2 regions of the Arthrobacter sp. 3Tela_A genome follow, and region 1 is predicted to be linked to the other one. Evidence: riboswitches for the same ligand, from Rfam matches in the RefSeq annotation. Region 1 holds a riboswitch; the other holds the start of a gene.

The links. A riboswitch is a leader RNA that binds a small molecule or an ion and turns the genes downstream of it on or off. The one in region 1 is predicted to bind thiamine pyrophosphate.
Positions count from the first base shown of each region.
Region 2: linked by a shared signal. The riboswitch ahead of TVC13_RS06735 (ECF transporter S component) and the one ahead of thiM (hydroxyethylthiazole kinase) in region 1 are both predicted to bind thiamine pyrophosphate.

Region 1 covers NZ_JAXIOM010000035.1:8,543-22,926, forward strand. The annotation lists gene kdpB (potassium-transporting ATPase subunit KdpB) at 1-733, shown strand, start outside; gene kdpC (potassium-transporting ATPase subunit KdpC) at 750-1,346, shown strand; gene TVC13_RS11255 (DUF4118 domain-containing protein) at 1,350-3,854, shown strand; gene TVC13_RS11260 (response regulator) at 3,851-4,525, shown strand; gene TVC13_RS11265 (ABC transporter permease) at 4,538-5,320, opposite strand; gene TVC13_RS11270 (ABC transporter ATP-binding protein) at 5,317-6,111, opposite strand; gene TVC13_RS11275 (DUF1048 domain-containing protein) at 6,108-6,488, opposite strand; gene TVC13_RS11280 (PadR family transcriptional regulator) at 6,478-6,819, opposite strand; gene TVC13_RS11285 (MarR family winged helix-turn-helix transcriptional regulator) at 7,010-7,492, shown strand; TPP riboswitch at 7,539-7,628, shown strand; gene thiM (hydroxyethylthiazole kinase) at 7,620-8,429, shown strand; gene thiE (thiamine phosphate synthase) at 8,426-9,109, shown strand; gene TVC13_RS11300 (bifunctional hydroxymethylpyrimidine kinase/phosphomethylpyrimidine kinase) at 9,097-10,650, shown strand; gene TVC13_RS11305 (DUF6766 family protein) at 10,672-11,343, opposite strand; gene TVC13_RS11310 (hypothetical protein) at 11,431-11,847, opposite strand; gene TVC13_RS11315 (trimeric intracellular cation channel family protein) at 11,973-12,602, opposite strand; gene TVC13_RS11320 (prolyl oligopeptidase family serine peptidase) at 12,776-14,384, shown strand, end outside.
Region 2 covers NZ_JAXIOM010000015.1:11,442-25,825, forward strand. The annotation lists gene TVC13_RS06665 (protealysin inhibitor emfourin) at 1-64, opposite strand, end outside; gene TVC13_RS06670 (M4 family metallopeptidase) at 61-1,101, opposite strand; gene TVC13_RS06675 (SseB family protein) at 1,268-1,774, opposite strand; gene kynA (tryptophan 2,3-dioxygenase) at 1,967-2,818, shown strand; gene dcd (dCTP deaminase) at 2,839-3,414, shown strand; gene TVC13_RS06690 (DUF1801 domain-containing protein) at 3,482-3,871, shown strand; gene TVC13_RS06695 (MFS transporter) at 3,875-5,230, opposite strand; gene TVC13_RS06700 (Na+/H+ antiporter subunit A) at 5,422-8,427, shown strand; gene TVC13_RS06705 (Na(+)/H(+) antiporter subunit C) at 8,424-8,912, shown strand; gene TVC13_RS06710 (Na+/H+ antiporter subunit D) at 8,909-10,519, shown strand; gene TVC13_RS06715 (Na+/H+ antiporter subunit E) at 10,534-11,115, shown strand; gene TVC13_RS06720 (monovalent cation/H+ antiporter complex subunit F) at 11,112-11,369, shown strand; partial or broken gene mnhG (monovalent cation/H(+) antiporter subunit G) at 11,372-11,713, shown strand; gene TVC13_RS06730 (DUF4235 domain-containing protein) at 11,999-12,262, opposite strand; TPP riboswitch at 12,356-12,497, shown strand; gene TVC13_RS06735 (ECF transporter S component) at 12,550-13,149, shown strand; gene TVC13_RS06740 (ABC transporter ATP-binding protein) at 13,153-14,384, shown strand, end outside.

The DNA of each region.
Region 1 (14,384 bases):
CCTCGGCGTGGTCTACCTCAAGGACGTGGTGAAACAGGGCCTGAAGGAACGTTTTGCCGAGCTGCGCCGGATGGGCATCCGAACGGTGATGGTGACCGGCGACAATCCCCGCACCGCCAAAGCCATTGCTGCCGAAGCCGGGGTGGACGACTACCTGGCCGAAGCCACACCGGAGGACAAAATTGCCCTGATCCGCAGGGAGCAGGAAGGCGGCCGGCTGGTGGCCATGACCGGCGACGGCACAAACGATGCACCCGCACTGGCCCAGGCCGATGTAGGCGTCGCCATGAATACCGGCACGTCTGCGGCCAAGGAAGCCGGCAACATGGTGGACCTGGATTCGGACCCCACCAAGCTGATCGACATTGTGCGGATCGGCAAGCAGCTGCTCATCACCCGCGGCGCGCTGACCACCTTCTCCATCGCCAACGACGTCGCCAAGTACTTCGCGATCATTCCGGCCATGTTCATGGGGCTATTCCCCGGGCTGGCGGTCCTGAACATTATGGGCCTGCACTCCCCCGCCTCGGCGATCCTTTCCGCGGTGATCTTCAACGCCGTCGTGATCCTGGCCCTGATCCCGCTGGCCCTGCGCGGTGTGAAGTACCGCGCCGCCGGGGCTTCGGGCATCCTCAGCCGCAACCTGCTGGTCTTCGGCGTTGGCGGAGTGGTGGCCCCGTTCCTCGGCATCAAGCTGATTGACCTTGCCGTTTCCCTGCTTCCCGGCTTCTAGAACCAAAGGACCCGTTATGACCATGCTTCGTTCCACAGGCCGGCAGTTCGCCGTTGCCGCCAAGGCCCTGGCACTCTTCACCCTGCTGCTGGGCATCGCCTACCCGCTGCTCGCCACCGCAGCGGCCCAGACCGCCGCCGGACACCTGGCCAACGGTTCCCCCGTCAGCGCCGGGGGAAATGTCACCGGCTCCGCCCTGCTCGGGCAGTCCTTTACGGACAGCTCCGGCGCGGCCCTGCCCGAATGGTTCCAGTCCAGGCCCGGGACGTACGACGGCGCTGCCTCCGGCGGCAGCAACCTGGGCCCGTCCAGCCCCCAGCTGGCCGAGACGGTCCAGGCACGCCGGGAGGCCGTTGCCTCACTGGAATCGGTGCCGGAAGGGGATGTCCCCGCAGATGCGCTCGCAGCATCCGCGTCCGGTCTGGACCCGCACATCAGCCCGGACTACGCCTACCTCCAGGTGGCGCGGGTGGCGGAAACACGGGAGCTGCCCGAGCACGCCGTCCGCGCCCTCGTGGATGCCGCCGTCGCCGGCCGCGCCGCTGGAATCCTGGGCGAGCCAACCGTAAACGTGTTGGAACTGAACATCGCCCTGCAGGAGCTGGACACTTAACGGATGACACGAGGAGAGCTCCGGGTGTTCCTGGGCGCAGCCCCTGGTGTGGGCAAGACCTACACCATGGCCGAGGAAGGCCACCGCCTGGCAGGCGAGGGCCGGGACGTGGTGGTGGCCGTGGTGGAAACCCATGGCCGCGCCGGCACCGCCGCCGTCGTCCGGGGCCTGGAACAGGTGCCCCGGCGCAACGTGGAGCACCGGGGCCTGGTGCTGGAGGAACTGGACCTGTCCGCCGTGCTGGCCCGGCAGCCGGAGTACGCGCTGGTGGATGAACTGGCGCATACCAACGCTCCAGGGCTGGAAAACGCCAAGCGCTGGCAGGACGTCCAGGCACTGCTGTCCGCCGGGATCAATGTGCTCTCCACGGTGAACATCCAGCACATCGAGTCGCTCAACGACGTAGTGGAAGGCATCACCGGCACTGTTCAGCGCGAAACGGTGCCGGACAGCGTGCTGCGGGCAGCCGACCAGATTGAACTGGTGGACATTGCCCCGGAACTGCTGCGCGGCCGCCTGGCTGAGGGAATTGTCTACCCGGCCGCACGGGTGGATGCAGCCCTGTCCAACTACTTCCGCGTGGGAAACCTGACCGCACTGCGCGAGCTGGCCCTGCTGTGGCTGGCTGACGAGGTGGACAGTGCCCTGAACCGGTACCGGACGCAGAAGGGCATCCGCAGCAAATGGGAGGCCCGCGAGCGCGTGGTCGTGGCGCTCACCGGCGGACCGGAGGGGCAGACCCTGCTGCGGCGCGGCGCCCGGATCGCTGCCCGCTCCGCAGGCGGGGAGCTGCTGGCCGTGCATGTGACCAACCCGGACGGGCTGCGCGAAAGCCACCCGGGGGAACTGGCCGTGCAGCGGGCACTGGTGGAGAAACTCGGCGGCAGCTTCCACCAGGTGGTTGGCGTCGACATCCCGGGCGCGCTGGTGGATTTCGCCCGCTCTGCCAACGCGACGCAGCTGGTCATCGGCGTCAGCCGCCGGGACAGGCTGAAGGCACTGTTCGGCGGGCCCGGCATCGGTGCAACCGTGATCCGCCTGTCCGGAGACATCGACGTGCACATTGTGAACCACGGTGCCGCGGGCGGGCACCGCGGGCTGCCGCGCCTGGGCGGCGCCCTGAGTGCCCGACGGCGTGCGGCCGGGTTTGCCCTTGCCCTGGCCGGAGGCCCGCTGCTCACCTGGCTGCTGGTAGGGGTCAGCACCCCGGAGTCGATCACCAGCGACGTGCTGGCCTACCAGCTGCTGGTGATCCTGGTGGCACTGGCCGGAGGGATCTGGCCGGCACTGTTCGCCGCACTCCTCTCCGGGGTAACCCTGGACTACTTCTTCATCCAGCCGCTGCACACCGTGACAGTGTCAGAACCGCTTCACCTGTTCGCCCTGGTGCTCTACGCAGCCAACGCCATGCTGGTCTCCTTTGTGGTGGACCGTGCCGCCCGCCGGTCCCGGGCAGCCAGGCGCGCGGCGTCGGAATCGGACCTGCTGGCTTCCGTGGCCGGCAATGTCCTGCGCGGCGAAGACGCCGTGGAAGCCCTGGTGGGCCGGGTGCAGGAGGCCTTCAACCTCGACGCCGCCCGGCTGCGGTCCGACGACACGGAGCTGGCGGTGGCCGGCAGCGTTTCCGGCCAGCCCGCGCATAAGGTACCCGTCGGCGCTGCCGTCCTGGAGCTGTACGGCAGTGTTCCGGCAGCAGCGGACCGGCGGCTGCTCGAAGTCATCGCGGCCCAGCTCGGCGCGGCACTCGATTACCGCGACCTCTCCGCCCGGGCCGAAGGACTGGTGCCGCTGGCAGCAGCCGACCGGGTCCGCACGGCACTGCTTGCCGCCGTCGGGCACGACCTGCGCCGGCCCCTGACGGCCGCAACCGCGGCCGTCACCAGCCTGCGGGCCCAGGATGTGGCCTGGAGCGAACAGGACAGGGAGGAACTGCTGGCCACCGCTGAAGAATCGCTGCAGACCCTCTCCGCTCTGGTCACCAGCCTGCTGGACGTCAGCAGGCTCCAGGCCGGAGTGCTGGCAGTTTCCCTCGCGCCGCTGGAGGCCGCGGATGCCGTCCTGCCTGCGCTGGAGGAACTGCGGCTGGGTCCGGGGCAGGTGCAGCTGGACCTCCCGGCGGGCCTTCCACCAATCCTGGGCGACGCCGTGCTGCTGCAGCGGGTGCTGGTTAACGTGCTGGCCAACGCCATGCGGTTCTCCCCACCGCAGGAGAAGGTGGTGCTGGCCGCGAGCGAGTTCGGCGGGAAAGTTGAAATCCGCGTCATAGACTGCGGACCTGGGATTTCCCCGGAACGCGGAGATGAAATGTTCGTTCCCTTCCAGCGGCTGGGAGACACCGACAACCAGACTGGACTGGGGCTGGGCCTGGCTGTCGCAAAGGGATTCATGGAAGGCATGGGCGGAACCCTGGAAACGGAGAAAACACCAGGCGGCGGACTCACTATGGTCCTGGGCCTGCCGGCTGCACAGGCGGACCAGCCTGCAGATGCTGCGGCGGCGGCATTGTGAGGATCCTGCTGGCGGACGACGACGTCCAGATCCTCCGTGCCCTGAAGATTACCCTGGCAGCGTACGGCTATGAAGTGGTGGCTGCCTCGGACGGCGCGGCTGCCGTGCGGCGGGCGGTGGATTGCCACCCCGACCTCATGGTCCTGGACCTCGGGATGCCCGGGCTCAGCGGCATGGAAGTCATTGAAGCGGTCCGTGGCTGGAGCACCATGCCGATCCTGGTGATCTCCGGCCGGTCCGACTCTGCGGAGAAGGTCCGGGCGCTGGATCTGGGCGCCGATGACTACGTGACCAAGCCCTTCTCCGCCGAAGAGCTGCTGGCACGGATCCGTGCCCTGAAACGGCGGACCGGTTCCGCACCGGACAGCCCGGCTGTTCTTTTCGGTGACGTCTCGGTGGACCTGGCTGCCCGCCGGGTTTCCCGGATCAGCGACGGAAGCTCAATCCGGCTCACACCTACTGAATGGCATTTACTCGCGGCGCTGCTCCGGCGCCCGGGCCATCTGCTGACCCAGGGCCAGCTCCTGACCGATGTGTGGGGTCCGGGCACCTCGGATTCCGGGTACCTGCGCCTGTACATGGCTCAGCTGCGGCGGAAGCTGGAGCCGGACCCGTCCCATCCGGTCCACTTCCTGACCGAGCACGGTATGGGCTACCGGTTCCAGCCCTAGGGGGTTCCGGTTCTAGGCTGCAGCTCCCCGGCTGATCCGCCTCCGGTACACCGCGGCTGAAACGGCGCACGCCGCAACAAGGATGCCCAGGCACCAGGCGAGGGCGGTCCAGATGTCCGGCCCCACCGGCTGCCCGGCGAAGATGTCCCGGATGGTGTTGACGATCGCGGTCACCGGCTGGTTCTCCGCGAACCAGCGCACCGGTCCGGGCATCGTGTCCGTCGGAACAAAAGCGGAGCTGACAAAGGGCAGGAAGATCAGCGGATAGGAGAACGCGCTGGCGCCCTCCACTGATTTAGCGCCCAGGCCCGCGACCACCGCAACCCAGGTGAGTGCGAGCGTGACCAGCGTCAGCATGCCGGCTACGGCCAGCCATCCCGCCGGACCGGCTCCGGTACGGAAGCCCATCAGCAGGGCCACTCCGATCACCAGCGCCAGGGACAGCAGGTTGGCCACCAGTGAGGTCAGCACGTGGGCCCAGAGCGCACTCGACCGGGCGACCGGCATTGACTGGAAGCGCTCAAAGACGCCGCTCTGCAGGTCTGTGAACAGCCGGAACGCGGTGTAGGCCACCCCGGAAGCCACGGTTATCAGCAGGATTCCGGGCAGCATGTAATCGATGTACTCCGTAGCGCCGGTGTTGATGGCACCGCCAAAAACGTAGACGAACAGCACCATGATGGCCACCGGCATGACAGCCGTGGTGATGATGGTGTCCGGGCTGCGCAGAATGTGGCGAAGCGAGCGCCCCGTCAGCACAGTGGTATTGCCGTAGAAATTCGCTGCCGCCGTCATCGTCTTTCCCTCTCATGTCCTGCGGCACCCGCGGAGCCGGTAAGTGCCAGGAAAACGTCCTCGAGTGTCGGCTGTTTCTCCACGTACTCGACCTGCGGCGCAGGAAGGAGCTGCCGGAGTTCCGCGAGGGTGCCGTTGGCAATGATTTCCCCGCCGTGCAGGACCGCGATGCGGTCTGCCAGCTGTTCGGCTTCTTCCAGGTACTGCGTGGTGAGCAGCACCGTGGTTCCCTGCCCTGCGAGCTGCCGAACTGTCTCCCACACCTCCAGGCGCCCCTCCGGATCCAGTCCGGTTGTTGGCTCGTCCAGGAAAACCACCTCCGGGCTCCCGATCAGGCTCATGGCAATGTCCAGCCGCCGGCGCATGCCGCCGGAGTACGTGGCAGCTTTCCGCCCTCCGGCGTCAGCCAGGGAGAAGCGTCTCAGGAGCTCGTCCGCTACCAGGCCCGGCTTGGGAACCTGCCGCAGCCGGGCTACCAGCATCAGGTTTTCCCGTCCGCTGAGAACGTCGTCGACGGCGGCGAACTGGCCGGTGAGGCTGATTGCTGCGCGGACCTCTGCGGCCTGGGCTGCGACGTCGAACCCCGCCACTTCCGCGGTACCGGAATCCGGGCGCAGAAGCGTGGCAAGAATCCGGATCAGGGTGGTCTTCCCGGCCCCGTTGGAGCCGAGCAGGGCGAAGACAGTGCCGGGAGCCACCTCGAACTCCACTCCGCGCAGAACCTGCAGGTCCTTGAAAGCCTTGTGGAGGTCCTGGACGCGAACGGCCTGCACCGCGGGCTGCCCACTCATGGCTCCCCTCCCCCGGTGCTGCCCCCGCCCTCAAGCTCAGCTTTCTCGATGGCCTGGTTAAGCCGCTCCCGCTCCTTGTTGATCCACTGGGCGTCGGAGTAGTTCCGCAGGAAGACCTCCGCGAACTCCACCGGGTCTTCGCCCACGATCGTCCGGACCGGGGTTCCGTCTGCTGCGCCCTGCTCGAACAGATCGGCCAGGTCCTCGTACATGGCAACCATGACGTCACCCCGGGTCAGGGCACCGGCGTACATGAGGTACCGTTCCACAGCCTCGGCCGCCGTGCGGTATCCCGGCGGCAGGGCCTTTACCCGGTTTTTGTACTCCCGCCAGCGGCGCTTGTCGCCGAAGTCCCCAAGAATCTTCTCAACCCACATGAGTGTTTCCCTCCTCGCGGAGCTGTTCCAGCCGTTCCGAGAGGAAGCTCCAGGTCCTCCAGAACTCGTTGAGGTAGTCCTGCCCCGGGCCGGTGAGTGAGTACATTTTCCGCGGGGGTCCCTTTTCAGAGGGGACCTTCACCACGTCCACAAGCCCGCGCTGCTCAATCCTGATGAGCAGCGCATAAACAGTGCCCTCGGCAATGTCTGTGAAGCCCTCGTCCCGCAGCCAGGCGGTAATTTCATACCCGTAGGCGGATCGGCCGGAGAGGAAAGCAAGCACAATGCCCTCCAGTACCCCTTTCAGCATTTCCGTCGCCTGCCTGCCCATCGAACCCTCACTACCTAGCGTTGCTGACTACCACTACCTAGTAGGAATGAGTACTCACTGGAATGCAAGCTGTTCCGGGTAATTTTTCCCTGCATCCGGCCCAGACCCTGCCAACACATTAGGTGACATGACAGAACAGTGGCCGTGTAGAACATCTACGGGCCAGCATTACCGGGCTAGGATGTTCCCCATGACTACAGGCAGCACCACAGCAATACCCGGAGGCCTCGGATGGGATTTGGCCGTGGTGGCGGGCTGTTACCAAGCCCGCCTGCAGTCAGCGCTGGAGGGGACACCGGGCGGGCTGCGCGGATTTCAGGTGCTCTCAACGGTGGTTCATTTTGACCCGCCGAACCAGCAGGCACTCGGGGCACATCTGGGAATCGACCGGACTGTGCTGACCTACCTGATTGACGAGCTGGCGGAGGCCGGGGACGTGGAACGGGTTCCTGATCCCGCGGACCGCCGGGCCCGCAAAGTCGTCGCCACCAAGGCCGGCCGCCAACGCCTGGCCGCCTGCGAGGAGCAGGTCGCCGCTGCGGAGTCCGGCATGCTCGCCGGACTGGAACCCGCAGACGCCAGCCTGCTTCGCACCCTCCTGCACCGCCTGGCAGGCCAGGCCCACCAGCCGGCGTCGGGCAGTAATCCCTGCGCAGCCATGGACACTGTCTAGCTCCGCGTCCGGCTGGCCATTTGCCCGCTGACTTCGTAGAGTCAGCTGTAGTGACACGGGGTGCCGCAAGGCTGAGATGAGACCCGTCGAACCTGATCTAGTTAGAACTAGCGAAGGGATGTCGCCGATGACTATTGGCCTGACACCATTTTCTGTATCCACCCTCCTTTCCCGCGTGCGCAGCGAACCGCCGCTGGTGCAGTGCCTGACCAACACAGTGGTCACCAACTTCACCGCCAACGTCCTCCTCGCCCTCGGCGCAGCCCCGGCCATGACGGACATTCCGGGTGAAGCCGGGCCTTTTGCCCGCATCGCCTCGGGGGTTCTGATCAATCTGGGCACCCCGCATGCCGAACAGCGCACGGCCATACTGGAGGCCGCAGCAGCGGCAAACGATGCCGGCACACCCTGGGTCCTGGATCCCGTGGCTGTCGGCAGCCTCCCGGTCCGCACTGCCCTCGCCGCCGAGCTGCTGGCACTGCGTCCCACCGCCGTACGAGCCAACGCTTCCGAGGTCATGGCCCTGGCCGGGCTGGGCGCGGGCGGACGGGGCGTGGACGCCACGGACAATCCGGAGGATGCCCTTCCCGCAGCCGAACTCCTGGCGGCGAAGTACGGCTGCGTCGTGGCGGTCTCCGGGCCCACGGACGTCATCACCGACGGTGAATCAACCCTTCGGATCAGCAACGGCAGCGCGCTGCTGACCAAGGTGACCGGCGGGGGCTGCGCCCTCGGCGCCGTGACGGCCGCGTTCCTCGCCGCCGCGGACGACGGCGGCGACCTCACCGCCACGGCGGCAGCCACCGCCGCATACACGATCGCCGCGCAGCAGGCTGCACCCGTGTCGGCAGGACCGGGGTCGTTTGCCCCGGCATTCCTGGACGCCCTGGCCAGCCTCTCCGCCGAAGACATCCACAACCTGCTGGTGACGGCATGAGCGCCGGCATGCAGTCCGAACTGCTCCGGCGGCCCCGGGCCCTGGCCAGGAACACCGGCATCTACCTGGTCACTGATGCGGCGCAGTGCGGGGACCGGGGCGTCGCCGCTGTTGCCGCAGCCGCCGTCGGGGTGCGCACCGTGCAGGTCCGGGAAAAGCACGCCTCCGCCGCGGAGTTCTACGCCCAGGTGCTGGCCGTCGCACACGCCGTCGGTGACCGCGCCCTTGTGCTCGTCGATGACCGGGTGGACATTTACCTCGCCGCCCGGGCAGCCGGCGCCCGGGTGCACGGAGTCCACGTTGGTCAAAGCGACCTGCCCGCCGCCTCCGTCCGCTCACTGGTCGGCCCCGGCGCCGTCGTAGGCCTCACCGCCAACACGCCCGCCCACCTCGACTCCGTACGGGACCTGGCACCGGGAACGGTGGACTATCTCGGCGCCGGAGTCATCCATCCCACCAGCACCAAGCCGGACCATCCTGCCCCGCTGGGCGTGGACGGGTTCCGGTCCTTTGCGTCTGCGGCTCCGGTCCCGTGCGTGGCAATCGGCGGGATCGGTCTGTCCGACATCCGGGACCTGCGGGCCGCCGGAGCGTCCGGCGCCGCCGTCGTTTCCGCTATTTGCACCGCCGCCGATCCGCGCCGCAGCGCCGAGGAACTGGTGGCGGCATGGGAGAGCTGAGCGTCCGGAATGTCCCTCGGATCCTGAGCATCGCCGGAACGGATCCCACGGGCGGGGCCGGGATCCAGGCGGATCTGAAGTCGATCGCTGCCAACGGCGGATACGGCATGGCTGTGGTCACGGCACTTGTTGCGCAGAACACCCACGGGGTCCGCTCCGTGCATACCCCGCCTGCCGGGTTCCTTCGCGAACAGCTGGACGCGGTGAGCGATGACGTGATTATCGATGCGGTGAAAATCGGCATGCTGGGCAGCGCCGAGGTCGCCCGGATGGTGGGTTCCTGGCTGGCGGACGTCCGGCAGCCGGCCGTGGTGCTGGATCCGGTGATGGTGGCCAGCAGCGGTGACCGCCTGCTCAGCCCCGACGCCGAAGATGCCCTTCGCGGGCTGTTGCACCAGGTGGACCTCGTGACGCCGAACCTGCCGGAGCTGGCTGCGCTGCTGGAGGAAGAGCCGGCGCAGAACTGGGACGAGGCATTGGAGCAGGGACGCCGTCTTGCCGGCGAGTATGACACGGCTGTGCTGGTGAAGGGTGGGCACCTGGCGGGAACTGCGGCACCGGATGCGCTGGTAATGCCCGACGGCGAGCGCGGATTCACGATCTCGGCGTTCAGTTCCGTGCGGGTAGACACCAAGAACACCCACGGCACCGGCTGCTCGCTCTCTGCCGCACTGGCTACCCTGTTCGCCCGGACCGGTAACTGGGCACACGCGCTGGAGGGCGCCAAAGCCTGGCTGCAGGAAGCCCTTGAAACCGCTGACTTGCTGGAGGTGGGAACCGGGCATGGTCCGGTGAACCATTTCCACGGGGTCTGGGAGCGCGGACTCGTACCACTGCCTGCGCCGGCAGGATCCGGTGTTCCGCCGGCCGGCGAGCGCACCGCGGACCTCTGGTCGGGGACCGCGGATGTGCGGGCGCGGATCGCCCGCCTGGACTTCGTCCGCGGTCTGGGCGACGGGAGCTTGGACCGCGGGGCCTTCTCCCGCTATTTGGCCCAGGACGCAATCTACCTGCGGGGATATGCCCGTGCCCTGGCCCGTGCCAGCGAGCTGGCTCCAACGCTCCAGGAGCAGCTGTTCTGGGCAGAAAGTGCCAGCGGCGCGCTGGAAGCTGAACTGGATCTTCACCGGAACTGGCTTCATGCCAATGCTGGACGCGGCGGCGCCGTCGGGCATCTTCCTGCGGACCCCGCCGAGGGCCTGGTCGCGATGCCGGTGACCCGGGGTTACCTGGACCATCTGCTGGGACCTGGCCGGAATGCAGGGAACCGGATCGAGTACGCACGGCTGGTGGGCGCGGTGGTTCCCTGCTTCTGGGTCTACGCGGACGCGGGCGCGGCGCTTGCCGCCGGAAACCACCTGGCCCATCCCTATCGGGAGTGGCTGAACACCTACGCCGATCCGGCGTTTGCGGCCGCTACTGCCCGTGCGGTTGGCATTCTGGAGGATGTGCTTTCCGGGGACGATGTCCAGCGGCGTGCGGCTGAGGAAGCGTTCGTATTGTCAGTGCAGTGGGAACATGACTTCTTCGCAGCCGGCTAACCGGCGGCTGAGACGCGCCTGCTAGCCTTCAACGTCCGTCTCCGTGTGGGCGGCACCCACCGGTTTCGATTCCGGTGAGCCCCGCTGCCGAAGGTAGACAGCCAGGATGACCATTGAGGCGACGGCCAGGAACTCCGACTGCCAGTTCTGCAGGGTCCTCCCCCAGAATTCCGGGGACAGCACGTATTCGCCCCATGTCCCCGGGTCCTGCAAATTCCCGAGCTGCTGTTCCGCGAACGCACTGAATCCCGCTACCGACTGGGCAAACCAGGAGAGCAGAAAGATTCCGCCCATCACGGCAGCAAGGGAGTTCGAATACAGCCGGGTACGCCAGCCGCCGGCACGTGCCCACGACGGCGAATCGGGGTGGGCGTGCTCCCCCATCTGCTGGTCCTGGTCTGTTTCAAGGCCTTCCCTGCCGATTTTCTTCGATTCTGGGGAACCCTTCTGCACAAACCAGACAGCTGCCACGATCAGCAGCAGGAACTGCAGGAATTCTGACTGCCAGTTCTCAGCCACATCGACGGCAAAGCTGGACGTAGTGATGTACTGCCAGATACTGACATGTTCCAGTCCAGCTGCGGTCTGCTGTTCATTGAACAGTGCCACACCTGCGAGCGCCTGACCGGCAAGCGAAAGCAGGAACAGCACGAAGAACACGATGAACAGCCCGTTGTGCTTGAGTGTTTTCACCGCTGCAGCACCCCCACCGTGATCATGTAGGCAAGCCCGGCGGCGATAAAGGCCAGGCAAAGGATGAACGCCCACCGTGCGCGCATCTCAGTCTCCCTCGATCAGGCAGCTGTAGGGGCGTTCTCCGCGCGGCGTACAGCCTGCGGCCATGACTTTCCAGGTGCCGTTCGAGAGTGTCAGGAATACGGTGTCCGCTTCGAACACCACCTGGGCGTTCCGCCCGAAGGCCTGGCTTGTGACCGGCATCCCAGGAGAAGCGAGGGACACAGCAGCGAGTTTGTCGATGCAGGGCTGTTCCCCGCCGCCTTCTGCCTGTTGGCTGTCCTCGAGCGTGGCGGGGGCCAGCATGCTGCATGCCTGTGCGTAATCCCCTGCCTGTACAGCGGAATAGAACTTTTCTGCAGCCTGCTCCGCGCCGGGAGGCCCCGCGCCCTCCCCGCTGCAGGCGGCAACGCCCAGCAGGAGCACCAGACCGGGCACAGCTTTCACCAGGGTGCGAAACACGGATCCTCCCGCTTCTCGATTCCTGCAATTACCCTAGGCCACCGCGCTGCGGGCCTGCGACGGTCCGGGAAGATGGCGTGGCTGACCGCCGTCGCGGCGGACTTTTCACCGGAGCAGAACCGGGGCTAGGACTCGTCCGTAACGGCAGCGGTGCGGCCTGCCAGCGGTATCCGCCAGCCGTAGCGGAGCGAAAGGATCCGCAGGGTGAAGACCAGCGCAGCCACCGACATGCCCACAACCGCGTTATAGACGCCCACGGCTGAGAAGAAGGACACCAGGCCAGCCCCCAGAAGGGCAGGGATCGCGTAGACGCCGTTGGGGTTGAACACCTGCGGTACTTCGTTGGCAACCACATCGCGCAGCAGGCCTCCGCCTACGGCCGTCGTGACACCCAGGAGGGCGGCAGACACGGGGGGCAGTCCGGCGGCGAGTGCAGTCTGTGTTCCGGTAACGCAGAAGAGGGCCAGGCCGGCGGCGTCGAAAACCAGAAGCGTGCGGCGGTAACGCTGGACTCCCAGTGCATGGACAAAAACAAGCAGTGCGGCCAGCACGGGCGGAGCCAGGTACACCGGATTCATGAAGGCCTGGGGGACACCCTGTCCAATGATCAGGTCCCGCATCACTCCGCCGCCGAGTCCGACCAGGGATCCGAGCATCAGCGAGCCAACAATGTCGAAGTTTCGCCGGGCCGCCAGCAGGGATCCGGAGACCGCGAAGAAGAAGACCCCGGCCAGGTCAAGAATCAGCAGCGTCATGCCCGGACCTCGGAGCTGCGGCGCCGGCGGCTAACAAGAGACATGTGGGTCCTTTCTCGCACCGGGAACGGCATGGAGTCCATCATGCCCGCAGGAACGCCTGCAGGCGCGCAGGCCATTCAACCGTGGCACCCGCGGAGACCTGTGTCACCATCCGCCCCTAGGATGGGCTCATGACTTCCGCGAGCGCAGAAACCCCACAGGACACCGAGGACGAATTCCTCTGGCTGGAAGATATCTATGGGGACAGGCAGCTGAACTGGGTAAAGGCGCAGAACGCCGAGACCGAAGCGCTGCTTTCCGCCACCGGCTTCGAACAGACCGAAGAGCGGCTGCTTGAAGTCCTGGACTCCACCGACCGCATCCCCATGGTGGTCAAGCGCGGGGACTGGTACTACAACTTCTGGCGGGACGCGGAGCACCCCAAGGGCCTCTGGCGTCGCACCACCTGGGAGAGCTACACAGGTGCCGCCACCGCGTGGGAAGTCCTGCTGGACGTAGACGGCCTCAGCACCGAAGAAGGCACGGACTGGGTCTGGGGAGGGGCACGGTTCCTCCGCCCGGAGGACGGAACGTCCTACCGCCGCGCCCTGGTGATCCTCTCCCCGGACGGCGGGGATGCCTCCCGCTACCGGGAGTACGACGTCGTGGACCGCGCCTTCGTGCCCGGCGGCTTCGACCTGCCCGTAGCAAAGACCCAGGTGTCCTGGGCCGGACCGGACACCCTGTACGTCGCCTCGGACTTCGGCCCCGGCAGCATGACCACTTCCTCCTACCCCCGCACGGTCCGTACCCTGCAGCGAGGCGAAGAACCGGGCGCTGCCGCACTGTACTTCGAGGTCCCCGAGGACCACATGATGGGCTACGTCCACCACGACCAGACCCCTGGCTTCGAGCGGGACGTGGCTGTGGACATCATCGACTTCTACGACAGCATCACCTACCTGCGGCAGGACGGGAACTGGACCCGGATCGATGTGCCGCTGGACGTCAGCGTGGACCTGCACCGCCAATGGCTGGTGATGCGCCCGCGCACGGACTGGCTGGTGGGCGAAACCCTGCACAAGGCCGGTTCGCTCCTGGCTGCGGACCTGGCGGACTTCCTGGCGGGCAACCGGAACCTGCGCACCCTGTTCACCCCCGAGCCCACGGTGTCGCTCCAGTCCTGGAGCTGGACCCGCGACTACCTGCTGCTGAACCTGCTGCGCGACGTCTCCTCCGAGATCCAGGTACTGGATCCGGCCGCGGACTGGGCGGCGGCGGAACTCGATGCCTGCCCGCCCCTGCACTCCGTGGATGCCTACGCCGTGGACGATGAAGACGAGGCAGCCGGAAACGACTATTGGCTGGTCAGCACCGGTTTCACCACCCCGTCCACACTGTCCCGCGGCACCCTGGGCAAACCAGGAGAAGCCGCCTCCCCGGTCAAGACCTCCCCGGCCTTCTTCGATGCCTCCGGCTGCACGGTGGAGCAGCACTTCGCCGTGTCCAAGGACGGCACCCGGGTTCCGTACTTCCAGGTGGGCCACAAGGGCATGGTGCTCGACGGCGGGAACCCCACTGTGCTGTCCGGTTACGGCGGATTCGAGCAGGCACTCACCCCTGCCTACTCCGGCGTGGTGGGACGCGGCTGGCTCGAGCGCAGCTACACGGACGAATCCGGTGTCCTTCGGCGCGGTGTCTATGTGCTGGCCAACATCCGCGGCGGCGGCGAGTACGGGCCGGACTGGCACCGGGCAGCCCTGCAGCAGAACCGGCACCGGGCCTACGAGGACTTCGCCG
Region 2 (14,384 bases), on a different contig from region 1:
CCTCGCTGCTCCACGTGCGTCGCATGCCAGCCATACCTCCGGTACGCACCACAACCAGTCTCATACCATGACATTAACCTCTTGCCATGCGGCCTGCACAGCAGAACTTTCTTCGCTTCCGGCACCGTAGCGCTTTTCAGCAGCCGTGATGGTGGCTGACGCAAAGAGCGCAAAGGAGCAGTCTGCGGGAAAGTTGGGCTCCGTGATCGTGTCATACCAGACCTGGCCTGCGCGTTCCCATGCGTAGCCGCCGAGCCGCATAGCCGTGAGGTAGAAGGCATGGTTGGGGATTCCCGAGTTCAGGTGCACACCCCCGTTGTCCGAGGTGGTTTCCACGTAACCGGACATGTTGGCAGGCTGCGGATCCTTGCCCAGGACGTCGTCGTCGTATGCCGTTCCGGGAGCGGCCAGGGACCGGAGTGCCGATCCGCTGACCTCAGGGGTGAAAAGTCCCTCGCCGATCAGCCAGGACGCATCATTCACGGTTTGTCCCAGGAGGCGCTGTTCCACCAGGGTGCCGAACACGTCGGACACGGATTCGTTCAGGGCACCGGCCTGGCTCTGGTAGACCAGCCTGGCCGTGTACTGGATGACTCCGTGGGTCAGTTCATGCCCAATCACGGTCAGCGACTTGCTGAACCGTTCGAAGACTTCTCCGTCCCCATCACCCAGGACCATCTGCGCACCGTCCCAGAACGCGTTGTCATAGTCGCGCCCGTAATGCACGGTGGCCAGGAGGGGCTGCCCCGCGCCGTCCACGGACGCCCGTCCGTAGGCATCCTCAAAAAGGGCGTAGGTAGCCCCCAGACCGTCGTAGGCCTCGTCCACCGCGGGATCCCCTGTTGGGGGAGCACCCTCGGCGCGCACTTCCTTTCCTGGAAGCTCCTGCCGCTGCATCGCGTCAAAAACGGTGCGGCGGAGCTTGGGGCTGAAGGCGGTACCGGATGACTTCGCCTTGGCGGTGCGGCCGAGCTGCCGGGTTTCTGCGACGGAGTTGAACTCCATCAGCGTGCGCCGGGCAGCATCGGCAGCGCCGGCAAGCCGGTCGGGACGTTCAGCGATCCGGGAGAGCAGATACGGCGGAACGATCGAGCAGTTCATTTGGGAAGCTGGGAAACAGGTCACTTTACAGCCCTCCATCTGTAGTGAGTTTCCCAAGACTATGCGCCGCCACCCACACGGCAAGGCCGAGGCAGGCAAAACCGGGCACTGTTGGCCAAAGGGCAACCTAAAAGCAGGCTGGGGCCGCTGCGGAGGGGCAGGCGGATTAGCCGGCGGAGGTATCCGGGTCCGCTGCGGGAGCGCCGCCAAAGGCTGCGACTACGGCTTCAACGCCCTCCGGGCCAAGTTCGAGTCCCAGCGGGTTGCCCGGGTTGATCGCCAGCCCGTAACCCGGAGCGATGCTGCGCAGGGTCGCCTCGCCGGACGCCTTGACCATGATCGGAGCGGTATCGCGGATGCGCGGAGGAATGCGCCTGGCGTCCGTGAAGGTTGCTGCGACAGGTGCCGCGCCTTCGGGGGACTTCAGGACCAGGGCCTGGAAGCTCGCCGGGTCGTTCTCGACAGTCAGCCGGCCGACACTGAGCAGCTCCGAGTTCCAGATTGCCGTGATGACGTCCTTGTTGCTGGCCGTCCCCGCCTGGCCGGCAACAATGACCTGCTCCAGTTCCGTGTCGGGAGCAGGCGATCCGGACTGGGCACCTTCCGGGGTGCCGGTTTCCTGGCTGCGGTCGTCTTCGATGCCGTTGGTGCTGTTCTCGGTGCCGTTGTCCAAGGGGACCTCCTCTGGAGGGTCGGATGCATAAACCGCCAGTCTTCCACAGCCTCCCCGTGGCGCAGAAGCCACTGGTGCGGCGTCCCGGCTACCGTGAACCGGGTAAGGGCGAACACACAGGCCTTATAAAGCGGTATGTACAGAGCACAGGCAGCCAATCAGCCACTACAGTCAGCCACTAATGGAGCAGCGATGAGCGTAGACCGGAACACCAGGGACCTGGAGCCAGGAATCGAGCGGGACTTCAGCCGGAAAATGAGCTACGGCTCCTACCTGGGCCTTGATGAGCTGCTCTCCGCCCAGCATCCGGTGAGCAGCCATCATGACGAGATGGTGTTCATCATTCAGCACCAGACCTCCGAACTGTGGCTAAAGCTTGTCCTGCACGAGCTGCGCGGTGTCCGTGCCCGGCTGATGGCTGACGACCTGCGTGCTGCCATGAAGGGGATCGCCCGGATCAAGCACATCCAGCGCTCGCTGACTGAACAGTGGTCCGTCCTGGCCACGCTGACTCCGTCCGAGTACGCCGAGTTCCGGGGCGAGCTCGGCGCTTCCTCCGGTTTCCAGTCCTACCAGTACCGCGCCGTCGAGTTCCTGCTGGGAAACAAGAACGCCGCCATGCTGGAGGTGTTCCGCTCCGATCCGCAGGCCCAGGCGCTGCTCGCGGAACTGCTGGCCGCCACCAGCGTCTATGACGAGTTCATCGCTGCGCTCAGCCGCCGCGGCTACCCGGTGCCGCAGGAACTGCTTGAACGTGACGTCACACAGGCCCACGTCTTCAACGCAGCCCTGATGGACATATTCCGGCTCGTCTATGAGAATCCCGCGGAGAACTGGGACATCTACGAGGCCTGCGAGGAGCTGGTGGATCTGGAGGACAACTTCCAGCTCTGGCGCTTCCGCCACCTGCTAACCGTGCAGCGGACCATTGGGATGAAGCGGGGCACCGGGGGATCCTCCGGCGCGCACTTCCTGCGCAGCGCCCTGGACCTGACGTTTTTTCCCGAGCTCTATGCTGTCCGGACCGAAATTAAGCAGGCATGAGGATGCGCTATTTTTAGAAGGTGCTGATATCTGACCGCGACATCCGAGCCGAAATTGCAGACGAGCGGATCGTTCTCGATCCCTACGACCCGGCCATGGTGCAGCCCTCCAGCGTGGACGTACGGATCGACCGCTACTTCCGGCTTTTCGACAACCACAAGTACGCGCACATCGATCCGTCCCTGGACCAGCCCGACCTGACCCGCCTGGTTGAAGTGGCCCCGGACGAACCGTTCATCCTGCACCCGGGCGAGTTCGTCCTTGGATCCACCTACGAACAGGTCACCCTCCCGGACGACGTTGCTGCCCGGCTGGAAGGCAAGTCCTCGCTGGGCCGGCTCGGTCTGCTGACGCACTCCACTGCCGGCTTCATCGACCCCGGTTTCTCCGGCCACGTGACGCTTGAACTCTCCAATATGGCAACCCTGCCGATTAAGCTCTGGCCCGGCTCGAAGATCGGCCAGCTGTGTTTCTTCCGGCTCACCTCGCCAGCGGAACACGCCTACGGTTCCGGCGCCTATGGCAACCGGTACCAGGGCCAGCGCGGCCCGACGGCGTCGCGCAGCTACCAGAACTTCCACCGCACCAGCATCTAGGGTCTCCAGGCACCGTCTGCGCCTGAATACTGTGGACACCGGCACTGCACGGTGCCAGATTGTGCGCATGGAACCCGCAGAACCAGAAGAGCTGACGGATTACCTGGCAGCCCTGGACCACCCGATGTCCTCCGTGGTGCGGCACCTTCGTGCGGCCATTCTCTCCGTGGATCCCCGGATCCGCGAGAACATCAAGTGGGGCGCCCCGAACTTCGCCCTGCGTGATGACTTTGCCACTTTCAGCCTGCGCCGCCCGGAGAACATCCAGGTTGTCCTTCACACCGGCGCCAGGCCGAAACCCGACCACCGGGAAATCACCGTCACCGATCCGCGCAAGGTGCTGCGGATGGCCGGGAGGAACAGGGGAGTGGTGACCTTCTCCAGCAGGGCGGCAGCCGAAGCGGCCATGGATGATTTCACCGACGTCGTCCGCCAGTGGGTGGCGCAGCTGGAATAGCCGCTAGACCTCCGGCACCACTGCCTTGGGCGTACGCCCCGGGGCACGGACCGGCAGCAGCGCCAGCAGGCCCAGCAGCAGCACCAGCAGAATGCCGATAATGCCGTACCGCTGCGCCCCGAAGATGGCGATGAAGGCCGCAAACAGCGACGGCGCCAGGAAACTCACGGCGCGGCCGGTGGTTGCGTAGAGCCCAAAGAGCTCCGACTCCTCGCCGTCGGGCGCGAGCCGAGCGAGGAAGGCACGCGAGGCAGACTGGGCCGGTCCGACGAAGAGGCACAGGGCCAGGCCGAAAATCCAGAACGTGGTGTCCCCGGTCCATTCAAGGCCAAACATGCTCACCTCGTCCGCACCGAGCACGGCAATGACCGTTCCTGCCAGCAGCAGGCCCGTCAGCGCACCGACGATCACAGGCTTGGGACCAATCCGGTCATCGAGGAATCCGCCGGCGAAGGAGCCGGCTGCCGCCACGATGTTCCCGAAGATGGCGAACATGATCACCTGCGGGAGCTCCCAGCCGAAGGTTCCGCCTGCAATGATGCCCCCGAACGTGAAGACGGCCGCCAGCCCGTCCCGGAACACCGCGCTGGCCAGCAGGAAGAAGATGGTGTGCGGGCTGGTCCTGTAGATTGCCTTGATCCGGCGGAACAACAGCCCGTAGGAGGCGAAGAAACCGATCTTTGCGGCGCGGGTCCTTGGAACCTCAGGCACGGTGAAGAAGATGGGCAGGGAGAAGACCAGGAACCATGCCGCGGAGAAGAGAGCCACGGCGCGGATGTTCTGGCCGTTCTCCGAGGTGACGCCGAACCAGCCGACGTCCGGGTTGATGAATCCCACCAGTACCAGCGCCAGGGCGGCGATTCCGCCCACATATCCCATGGCCCAGCCGAATCCGCTGACCTTGCCGATCGTGCCCGGCGTGGAGACCTGCTTGAGCATCGCGAAGTAGTTCACGTTGGCGAACTCGAAGAACACGTTGGCCAGGGCAATGAGCGCGACGCCGAGCAGCAGGAAGTTCTCGCTGGGATACACAAAGAAGCAGAGTCCGGTTGCAACGCAGACCGCCACGGTGTTGACCGCCAGCCACAGCTTGCGGCGCCCGCCGGCGTCGGACCGCTGGCCGGCAACGGGGGCCAGCACGGCCACCAGAACGCCGGCCACCGCCAGGCCGGCGCCCAGCACCGCCGAAGCATGATCTTCATCACCAAATAAATCGGAAGTCAGATACACCGTGAAAACGAAGGTGGTCATGACGGCGTTGAATGACGCCGATCCCCAGTCCCAGGATGCCCACGCCCAAACCTCCCGCCGTCGCGCCTGAGCGGGGATCCCGGACTGTCCGGGGGTTGCGTGCGTCATCGAAGCCATGCTCCAGATGCTAGCGGGCAAAAGCGCGCGGAAGGTGCACGGACGCGGCCGCCTTTGCTGTTGTACCGAATATGACCCGTGCGTATGCCTCCGCTAGAATAAACAAAGCCCCTCGACCCGACGTTGATAACTAAAGCTGTGTTCTGACCTGCAAGGCCCATCAGAGAACCCGGGAGATCTACGTGCTATTTGTGCTAACCGTTCTATTTGCGGTGGCACTAGTGGCGCCCTTATTCTTCCGCCGGATTGGCAGGTCCGCTTTCTATCTTCTTGCGGCAGTTCCCGCCGGTGCCTTCATCTGGCTGATGGCCACGTATCCGCGGTACATCGAGTCCGGCCAGTCCCTCGCGTCGGGCGCGCCCAACGCGCCGCCGTCGGTCATCATCGGCTGGATCCCGGACCTCCGGGTGGAACTGGCCTTCCGCATGGACGCGCTCTCCGCCGTCCTGGCGATCCTCATCCTGGGCGTCGGCTCCCTGGTCCTGTTCTACTGCGCCCGCTACTTCCGCCCGGAAGACCCCAAAATGGGCAGCTTCGGTGCCCAGCTGCTGGCCTTCGCCGCGGCAATGTTCGGTTTGGTCACAGCAGATGACCTGATCCTGCTGTTCATCTTCTGGGAACTGACCACCATCCTGTCCTACCTGCTGATCGGCTATGCCGCGCACCGCCTCTCGGCCCGCCGCGCAGCCCTGCAGGCGCTGATCGTCACGACGTTCGGCGGCCTGGCAATGCTGGTGGGAATGATCATGCTCGGCTCTGCAGCCGGCACCTACCGCATCTCCGAAATCATGGCGATGGCACCGGAGCTGGTGGCCAGCGGCGTCATCGTCGACGTGGCGGTCGTGCTGATGCTGATCGGCGCGGTGTCCAAGTCCGCGCTGTTCCCCTTCCACTTCTGGCTCCCCGCGGCGATGGCCGCACCGACCCCGGTCAGCGCCTACCTGCACGCTGCAGCCATGGTGAAGGCCGGCATCTACCTGGTGGCGCGCCTGGCACCGGGCTTCTGGGAAACCACGTACTGGACCCCGGTGATCACCGTGCTGGGCCTGGCCACGCTGCTGCTTGGCGGCTGGCGCGCACTGCGCCAGCACGACCTGAAGCTGATGCTTGCCTACGGCACCGTCAGCCAGCTCGGTTTCCTCACCCTCGTTGTAGGGCTCGGAAACCGCGAGGCGGCGCTGGCAGGCCTGGGCCTGCTCGTGGCCCACGGTTTCTTCAAGGCCACCCTGTTCCTGGTAGTGGGCATCATTGACCACCAGGCCGGAACCCGCGACATCCGCAAGCTCTCCGGCGTCGGACGTTCAGCTCCCGTCCTGGCCGTCGTGGCTGCGATCGGTGCTGCCTCCATGGCCGGGCTGCCCCCGCTGCTCGGATTCGTGGCCAAGGAATCCGTCTACGAAACCTATGTGCACTTTGCCGAGAAGCAGGGCACACCCACAGCCATCGTGCTGCTGGTGGGCGTTGTTGCCGGTGCCATCCTGACCTTCGCTTACAGCTGCCGGTTCGTCTGGGGCGGTTTCGCCACCAAGGAATCCTGCAAGCCGACGGCGTTCAAGGCCATTCCATGGCCGTTCCTGGCTCCGCCGGCCATCCTGGCAGCCGCCACCGTATTCTTCGGTCTTTGGCCGAAACCGCTGGACACGGTCATCAGCCCGTACGCAGATCTGTACCCGCTGGAGGGCGAAGCCACCCACCTGGCGCTCTGGCACGGCTTCACCCTGGCTCTGGGCCTGACCGCGCTGACGATCGCGGCAGGTACCCTGCTCTTCTGGCAGCGCACCCGGGTTGAGAAAATCCAGGCCGGCATGGCCAGCCCGCTGGACGCAGAGCGTTCCTACCGCGGCCTGATCGGCATCCTGGACGACGCCGCCGTCTGGGTCACCGGGCGCACGCAGCGCGGTTCGCTGACCTTCTACCTCTTTGTCATCCTGAGCATGGCGATCGTGACGCCGCTGAGTGCGGTGCTGCTGCGGAACGCGCCGACGCCGGAACACTTCCACTGGTTCGATTCACCGCTGCAGGCCGTGATCGGTGCAGCCGTGGTGATCGGTGCCGTGGGCGCAGCCCGCGCCAACAAGCGGTTCCTGGCGGTGCTGATGGTCAGCGTCAGCGGCTACGGCATCGCCCTGATCTTTGCCCTGCAGGGTGCCCCGGACCTGGCCCTGACCCAGATGCTGGTGGAGACCATCGTCCTGGTGGCCTTTGTGCTGGCACTGCGGTCGCTGCCGGCCCGGCTCTGGAAGCGTGAACCCACCGGCCAGCGCCTGCTGCGGGCCGGACTCGGGATTGCCTTCGGTGCCGCCATGGTGGTCTTCGCCATGACCGCGATGGCATCCCGCGTGGCCGAACCCATTTCGCTCGCCTACCCCGAGCTTGCCTACAAAGGCGGCGGCGGACTGAACATCGTCAACGTGACCCTGGTGGATATCCGCGCCTGGGATACCTTCGGCGAAATCTCCGTCCTGGCCATGGCCGCTACCGGTGTTGCGTCCCTGATCTTCATCCGCGGGCGCGGCGACAAGCGCCGGCGGGCGAATGAAGTTGCCACCGGTTCCGTGGACCGCGGGCGCGAACACTTCGCGTCCTCCGAGCGGGAAGCCGCCACCCTGGCCCTGGCCCGGAAGTTCTCCTCCGTGGCCCGTGAGGCGTGGCTGGTGGCCGGCCGCACGCTGGCTCCTGAACGCCGCTCCATCATCTTCGAAGTGGTCACCCGCCTGCTGTTCCACTCGGTGATCATTTTCTCCGTCTACCTGCTCATTGCAGGCCACAACTCACCGGGCGGCGGCTTCGCCGGAGGCCTGATGGCCGGCCTGGCGCTGACCATCCGCTACCTGGCGGGCGGACGCTTCGAACTTGCCGAAGCAACCCCCGTCAGCGCCGGAACCCTGCTTGGCGGCGGCCTGGGCCTGGCTGCGCTCTCTGCCGCAGCGCCGCTCTTCTTTGGCGGGCAGGTACTGCAGAGCGCCATCATCGAGTTCACCTGGCCGATCTTCGGAGACATCAAGTTCGTCACCTCCACCATCTTTGACATTGGCGTGTACCTGGTGGTGGTCGGCCTGGTCCTCGATGTCCTGCGCAGCCTCGGCTCGGAGATCGACGAGCGCAGCGAAGGCGGGCCGGACGACGACGACGATGACCTGGTGGAACCCGAACCCGAAATGCTTGAAACGGAAGGAGTGTCCCGATGAGCGTCAACATCACGCTGCTGCTCATCATGGGCGCCCTCTACGCGGCCGGGATCTACCTGGTACTGGAACGGAGCCTGACCCGGGTGGTGCTGGGCCTGGCCATGATGACCAACGCGACCAACCTGCTGCTGCTGGCCACCGGAGGCTTCCAGGGCCTGGCTCCGCTGTTCAGCTCCGAGATTCCGCCGGAAGATTACAACGATCCGCTCCCGCAGGCGTTTATCCTCACCTCAATCGTCATTTCCTTCTCCGTGACGGCCTTTATGCTCGGCATCATTTACCGGTCCTGGGTGCTGGGGCGCCAGGACGAGGTCCAGGACGACATCGAAGACCGCCGCGTGGCCAGCCAGAGCAGCTACGACGCGGAAGACGACGCCGATGTCCCCGAGGACACGACCGAGTTCACGCCGGCTGACGAGGCCGAGGAAGCACCCGGGTCGCAGCGCGGCCAGGGTACCGGATCCACAGGAGAGGCAAAACGATGAACGCTTCCAGTTTTGCCCCGCTCGCCGTCGTCCTGCCGTTCCTCGGCGCAGCCCTGGCCTTCCTGCTCATCCGGCACCAGCGTTCCCAGCGCATCGTCTCGATCAGTGTGCTCACCCTGACCCTGGCACTGGAGTGTTTCCTGCTGGCAGCAGTCTGGGAGACCGGAGCGCAGGCAGTGAACCTGGGCGGCTGGATGCCGCCGTTCGGCATCACCATGGTGGTGGACCAGTTCTCCGCCCTGATGCTGGTGGTCTCCACTGCCATCAGCCTGGCGGTGCTCATTTACGCCGCCGGCCAGGGCATGGCCGATGGTGATGAAGACGGTCCGATTTCAATCTTCCACCCGACCTACCTGATCCTGGTGGCAGGCGTTTCCAACGCCTTCCTGGCCGGTGACCTCTTCAACCTCTACGTTGGATTCGAAATCCTGCTGACGGCCAGCTACGTGCTGATGACCCTGGGCGGCACTACGCCGCGGATCCGCGCCGGCGTGACCTACGTCGTCGTGAGCGTCATTTCCTCCGTCCTGTTCCTCACCGCAATCGGCATGATCTACGCCGCCACCGGCACCGTGAACATGGCGGACCTGGCCATCAAGCTGGGCGAACTGGACCCGGGAACGCAGATGATGCTGCACCTGATGCTGCTGGTCGCCTTCGGCATCAAGGCCGCCGTCTTCCCGCTTTCCTTCTGGCTGCCGGACTCCTACCCGACGGCCCCGGCACCCGTTACTGCGGTGTTTGCCGGCCTGCTGACCAAGGTCGGCGTGTACGCCATGGTCCGGACCGAAACGCTGCTCTTCCCGGGAGACCGGATCAATACGCTGCTGATGGTGGTGGCCGGCCTGACCATGCTGGTGGGCATCCTGGGTGCGCTGGCGCAGACCGACATCAAACGTATGCTCTCCTTCACCCTGGTCAGCCACATCGGCTACATGGTGTTTGGACTGGCAGTCGCCTCGATTGTGGGCATTGGCGCAGCAGTGTTCTACGTTGTCCACCACATCACCGTGCAGACGAGCCTGTTCCTGGTGACCGGCCTGATCGAGCGGCGCGGCGGGACAGCCAACATGGACCGCCTGGGCGGCCTGGCGCGGCTCTCTCCGCTGCTGGCAGTGCTGTACTTCATCCCGGCGATCAACCTCGCCGGCATACCGCCGTTCTCCGGCTTCCTGGGTAAGCTCGGCCTGATGCAGGCCGGCGTGGAACTGGGTACGCCGCTTGCCTACGTCCTGGTTGCCGCGTCCGTCCTGACCTCGCTGCTGACGCTGCTGGTCATGGCGCGGGTTTGGAACCGTGCGTTCTGGCGCACCCCGGAAGACGCAGTCCATCCGGATCCGATCCTGCTGGCCACCACCACCGACGGCAGTACCGTCCGGGACTCCGGCAACGTGAGCGGGCACAGCAGCGGACGCTTCGGCGGCCGCTCCACGGTGGACCTGCTGCCGAAGACGATGGTTTATCCCACGGTGGGACTGGTTGCCCTGGGCGTATCCCTCACCATCCTGGCCGGACCGCTGTTCTCACTGAGCGACGACGCGGCACAGGACCTGCTGGACCGCACGCCGTACATTGAGGCAGTGCTCGGCGAAGGGAGTGCACCGTGACCAAGAAGGCACTCATGCGCAACCACCCGCGGATTCCCCTGCTGAAGGAACTGCCGCTGATCATCTGGCTGGTGCTGCTCTGGGGAGCACTCTGGCAGGACTTCAGCCTGGGCAACCTCGTGTTCGGCGCCATCATCGCGTTCGTTGTCACGAATATCTTCTACCTGCCCCCGGTTGACCTCTCCGGGCGGTTCAACATCTTCTACGCCGCGGGCTTTGGCGTGCGGTTCCTGTGGAAACTGGTGATCGCCAGTGTCCATGTGCTGTGGCTGGCCACCGTCCAGGGACCGCGGATCAAGAACGCCGTCGTCGCGGTGAAGCTGCGCAGCCACTCGGACCTGCTGGTTACGGCCACCGGCCATGCGCTCTCCCTGATCCCGGGCTCCCTGGTGGTGGAGGTGGACCGATCCACCTCCACGCTGTACCTGCACTGCCTGGGAGTGGACAGCCAGCAGGCAGCCGAAAAGGTCCGTGACGACGTGCGCGCCACCGAATCCTGGCTGATCCGCATGATGGGCACCAAGGAAGAGCTGGCGCTTGTCCGGGCGGAACAGAAGGACCTCAGGGAACTGCGCGAAGGGGAGGTCAGCCGATGACTGTTGCCATCATCATCGTGTCCGTCATGCTGGCCGTATCCGCCGCCGGTGCCATCTTCCGGATCGTCCGCGGTCCTTCCATCCTTGACCGCGTGCTCGCCGCAGACGTCCTGCTGGCGATCGTGGGCGGCGCTCTGGTGGTGGACATGGTTGTGAACCGGAACCTGAATTACCTGGCCCTGCTGATCGCAATTTCGCTGATCGGCTTCATTGGCTCCGTGACGGTTGCCCGCTTCGTAACGGACCGGAGGTAGCCATGAACGAAACCGTGATTGACGTAATCGTGGCAGCCCTGCTGCTTGGCGGCGCCACAATGTCTCTCGCCGCAGCGATTGGCCTGGCGCGGTTCCCTGACCTGATGAGCCGGATGCACGCCGCGTCCAAGCCGCAGGTGCTGGGCCTGCTGCTCTTCCTGCTGGCCATGGCCGTGGAGTTCCGCAGCTGGGTCCTGCTGCCGGTCCTGGCGCTGTGCTGGATTTTTATGCTGCTGACCGCGCCGGTCTCTGCCCACATGGTGGGCCGTGCCGGCTACCGCACCAAGCACCTGCGCCCGGAGCTGCTGACCATCGATGAGCTGGACGACGTCGTCGAGCGGGCACAGCAGCTGATGTTTGAGGCCACCGAGGAAAAGGCTGCCGCCGACTCAGATGCGGATCCGAAGGTCGACGACGATCCCGGGCAGGAACCGGACGGTACCTATTACACCGGTGATCTCAGCGACGAGGAACTGGCACGCACCCGTTCCGAAGCCGAAGCGGCCAGCCGGCCGCCCGGGCGCAGCCGCGAAGGCTGACGCTGCGGCCATACGAAAACGAGATTACAGAAACTGCCCGTATGAACGCTTATACGGGCAGTTTCTGTAATCTCGTTACGGTGAGACGAGTTAGACGACCTCGGGGGTGCGGCTGTAGCGGGCGATTGCACGCTGCGTGCCGCGGTTGGTCAGCACCCGGATCACCTGGCTGACCGCGCCGGAAACGAGCGCGAAAATAACTGCCGAGCGCAGGCTCGCATCCAGGGCGCCGTCCTTGTCCTTGGGCGGTTCGTTGCCCGTTGCCTTGGTCCAGACGAAGTCCAGGATCTTTGCCGAGGCAAGTCCCGCGCCCACGCTGACACCGGTACCCAGCAGTTTCAGGATCAGGTTCATAAGTGCTCCTTGGTGTTGTGCGTTGCTGTTTCCCCCTACGCTACCTGCCGCACCCGGATTCCACGCGGCACTGCGTGTACAGTGGACCACGCATACACACGACAGGGGAGCGCCGCTTCCCGGCTCCGGAGATTATCCGGACGCCGGTTTTCGGGCGCTGAGAGTGCGGACCAAGCCGCAGACCCTCGAACCTGCTCCGGTTAGTACCGGCGAAGGGAGTCGAGATCTCAGGGGTGCACCGCCGCCGGCGGTTTTCCCTCCCCTCCTGAATCCAGGAGGAACCTTCCATGCAAGAAACCCAATCCATAAAGCCCGTCCGCTCATCCTGGCGGGTAGTGGACATCGTCGTCGCGTCCGTCCTTGCCGTAGCCACCGGCGTTGTGTTCTGGGCCTGGTCCCTCGCCTACGGCGGCGTGGCCGCAGTGTTCGTGGCCTTCCCGCCGCTGGCCGGGCTGTACACCGGCGGCTGGCTGATTGCCGGCGTCCTGGGCGCGCTGATCATCCGCAAACCCGGTGCCGCACTGTACTGCGAGATTCTGGCTTCTGCTGTTTCCGGTGTGCTGGGAACCCAGTTCGGCCTTTCCGTGCTGCTCTCCGGAGCCATCCAGGGCCTGGGCGCCGAACTGGTGTTCCTGCTCTTCCTGTACCGGAAGTTCACTCTTCCCGTGGCGCTGCTGGCGGGCCTCGGCTCCGGCCTTTTCCTCGGGGTGAGCGAAACGATTCTGTACATGCCCGAATGGGCCTTCCAGTGGCAGGCGCTGTACACCGTTTTTGCCATGGTGTCCGGACTGCTGCTGGCCGGCCTGCTGTCCTGGCTGGCGGTGAGGGCGCTGGCCCGCACGGGAGTGCTTTCCGCCTTTGCCTCCGGGCGCACCGCGGACGCGTAACCGATGGCCGCAGCTACTCCCGTGGCGGTCAGCGCCAGGGACTGGGGATGGCGTCACGCCGGGCGAAAGGCCCAGGCCGTTGCCGGTGTGTCCTTCGACATTAGCCCGGGGGAGCGGGTGCTCCTGCTGGGAGCATCCGGGGCGGGCAAATCCACCCTGCTGCATGCCCTCGCCGGGGTTCTCGGTGAGGATACCGGCGGCACGGAAACCGGTTCGCTGCAGCTCGACGGCGTTCACCCGCAGGGCGCACGCGGCCGGGCGGGCCTGCTCCTGCAGGACCCCGAGTCGCAGATCGTGCTTTCCCGGGTGGGCGACGAGGTCGCGTTCGGTGCGGAGAACCTGGGCGTGCCCCGAACGGAGATCTGGCAGCGGGTGCATACTGCGCTAGACGACGTCGGACTCCGGGTGCCGCTGGAACACTCAACCGCAGCGCTCTCCGGCGGGCAGAAGCAGCGCCTGGCGCTGGCTTCCATCCTGGCTATGTCTCCCGGCCTGCTGCTGCTCGACGAACCGACTGCGAACCTCGACCCGGACGGTGTCCTGGAAATCCGGGACGCCGTTCAGCGGGTGCTGGAGGGTACCGGAGCCACACTGATTGTGGTGGAGCACCGGGTCGCCGCCTGGGCGGAGCTGGTGGACCGGGTGATAGTGCTCGACGCCGGCGGAGGACTGCTCGCTGACGGCCCGCCTGAGGAAGTCCTCACCGCGGAGCAGACCCGTGCCCGTCTGGCGGAAGCCGGTGTCTGGCTGCCCGGCGCCGCACTGGACGTGCCGCCGCCGCTTCTGCCCGTTTCCTCCGCTCCCGAGCTGCTGGCCGCGGACAGCCTCGAGGTTGCACGCACCCCCAAAGGCCAGTCCGTGCTCTCCGGTGTCGATCTGTCCCTGCAGGCCGGAGATGCCCTGGGCATCACCGGACCCAACGGAGCCGGCAAATCCACGCTGGCACTGACCCTGGGCGGACTCCTGCGTCCCCGCGGCGGAACCCTGGCCGCAGCCCCGGCGCTGGCACGCGAAGCGGGGAACATCCCGTCCAAGTGGAAGTCGGCCCAGCTGGTGACCCGGATCGGAACGGTGTTCCAGGAACCGGAACACCAATTCCTCACCGGCTCAGTCCGTGACGAACTGGCCTTCGGGCCGCGGCGGGCCGGGCGCAGCGACGCTGAAGTCCAGGCCACAGTGGAGGAACTGGCCCAGCGGCTGCGGCTGGCGGCGCTGCTCAAGGTCAACCCCTTCAC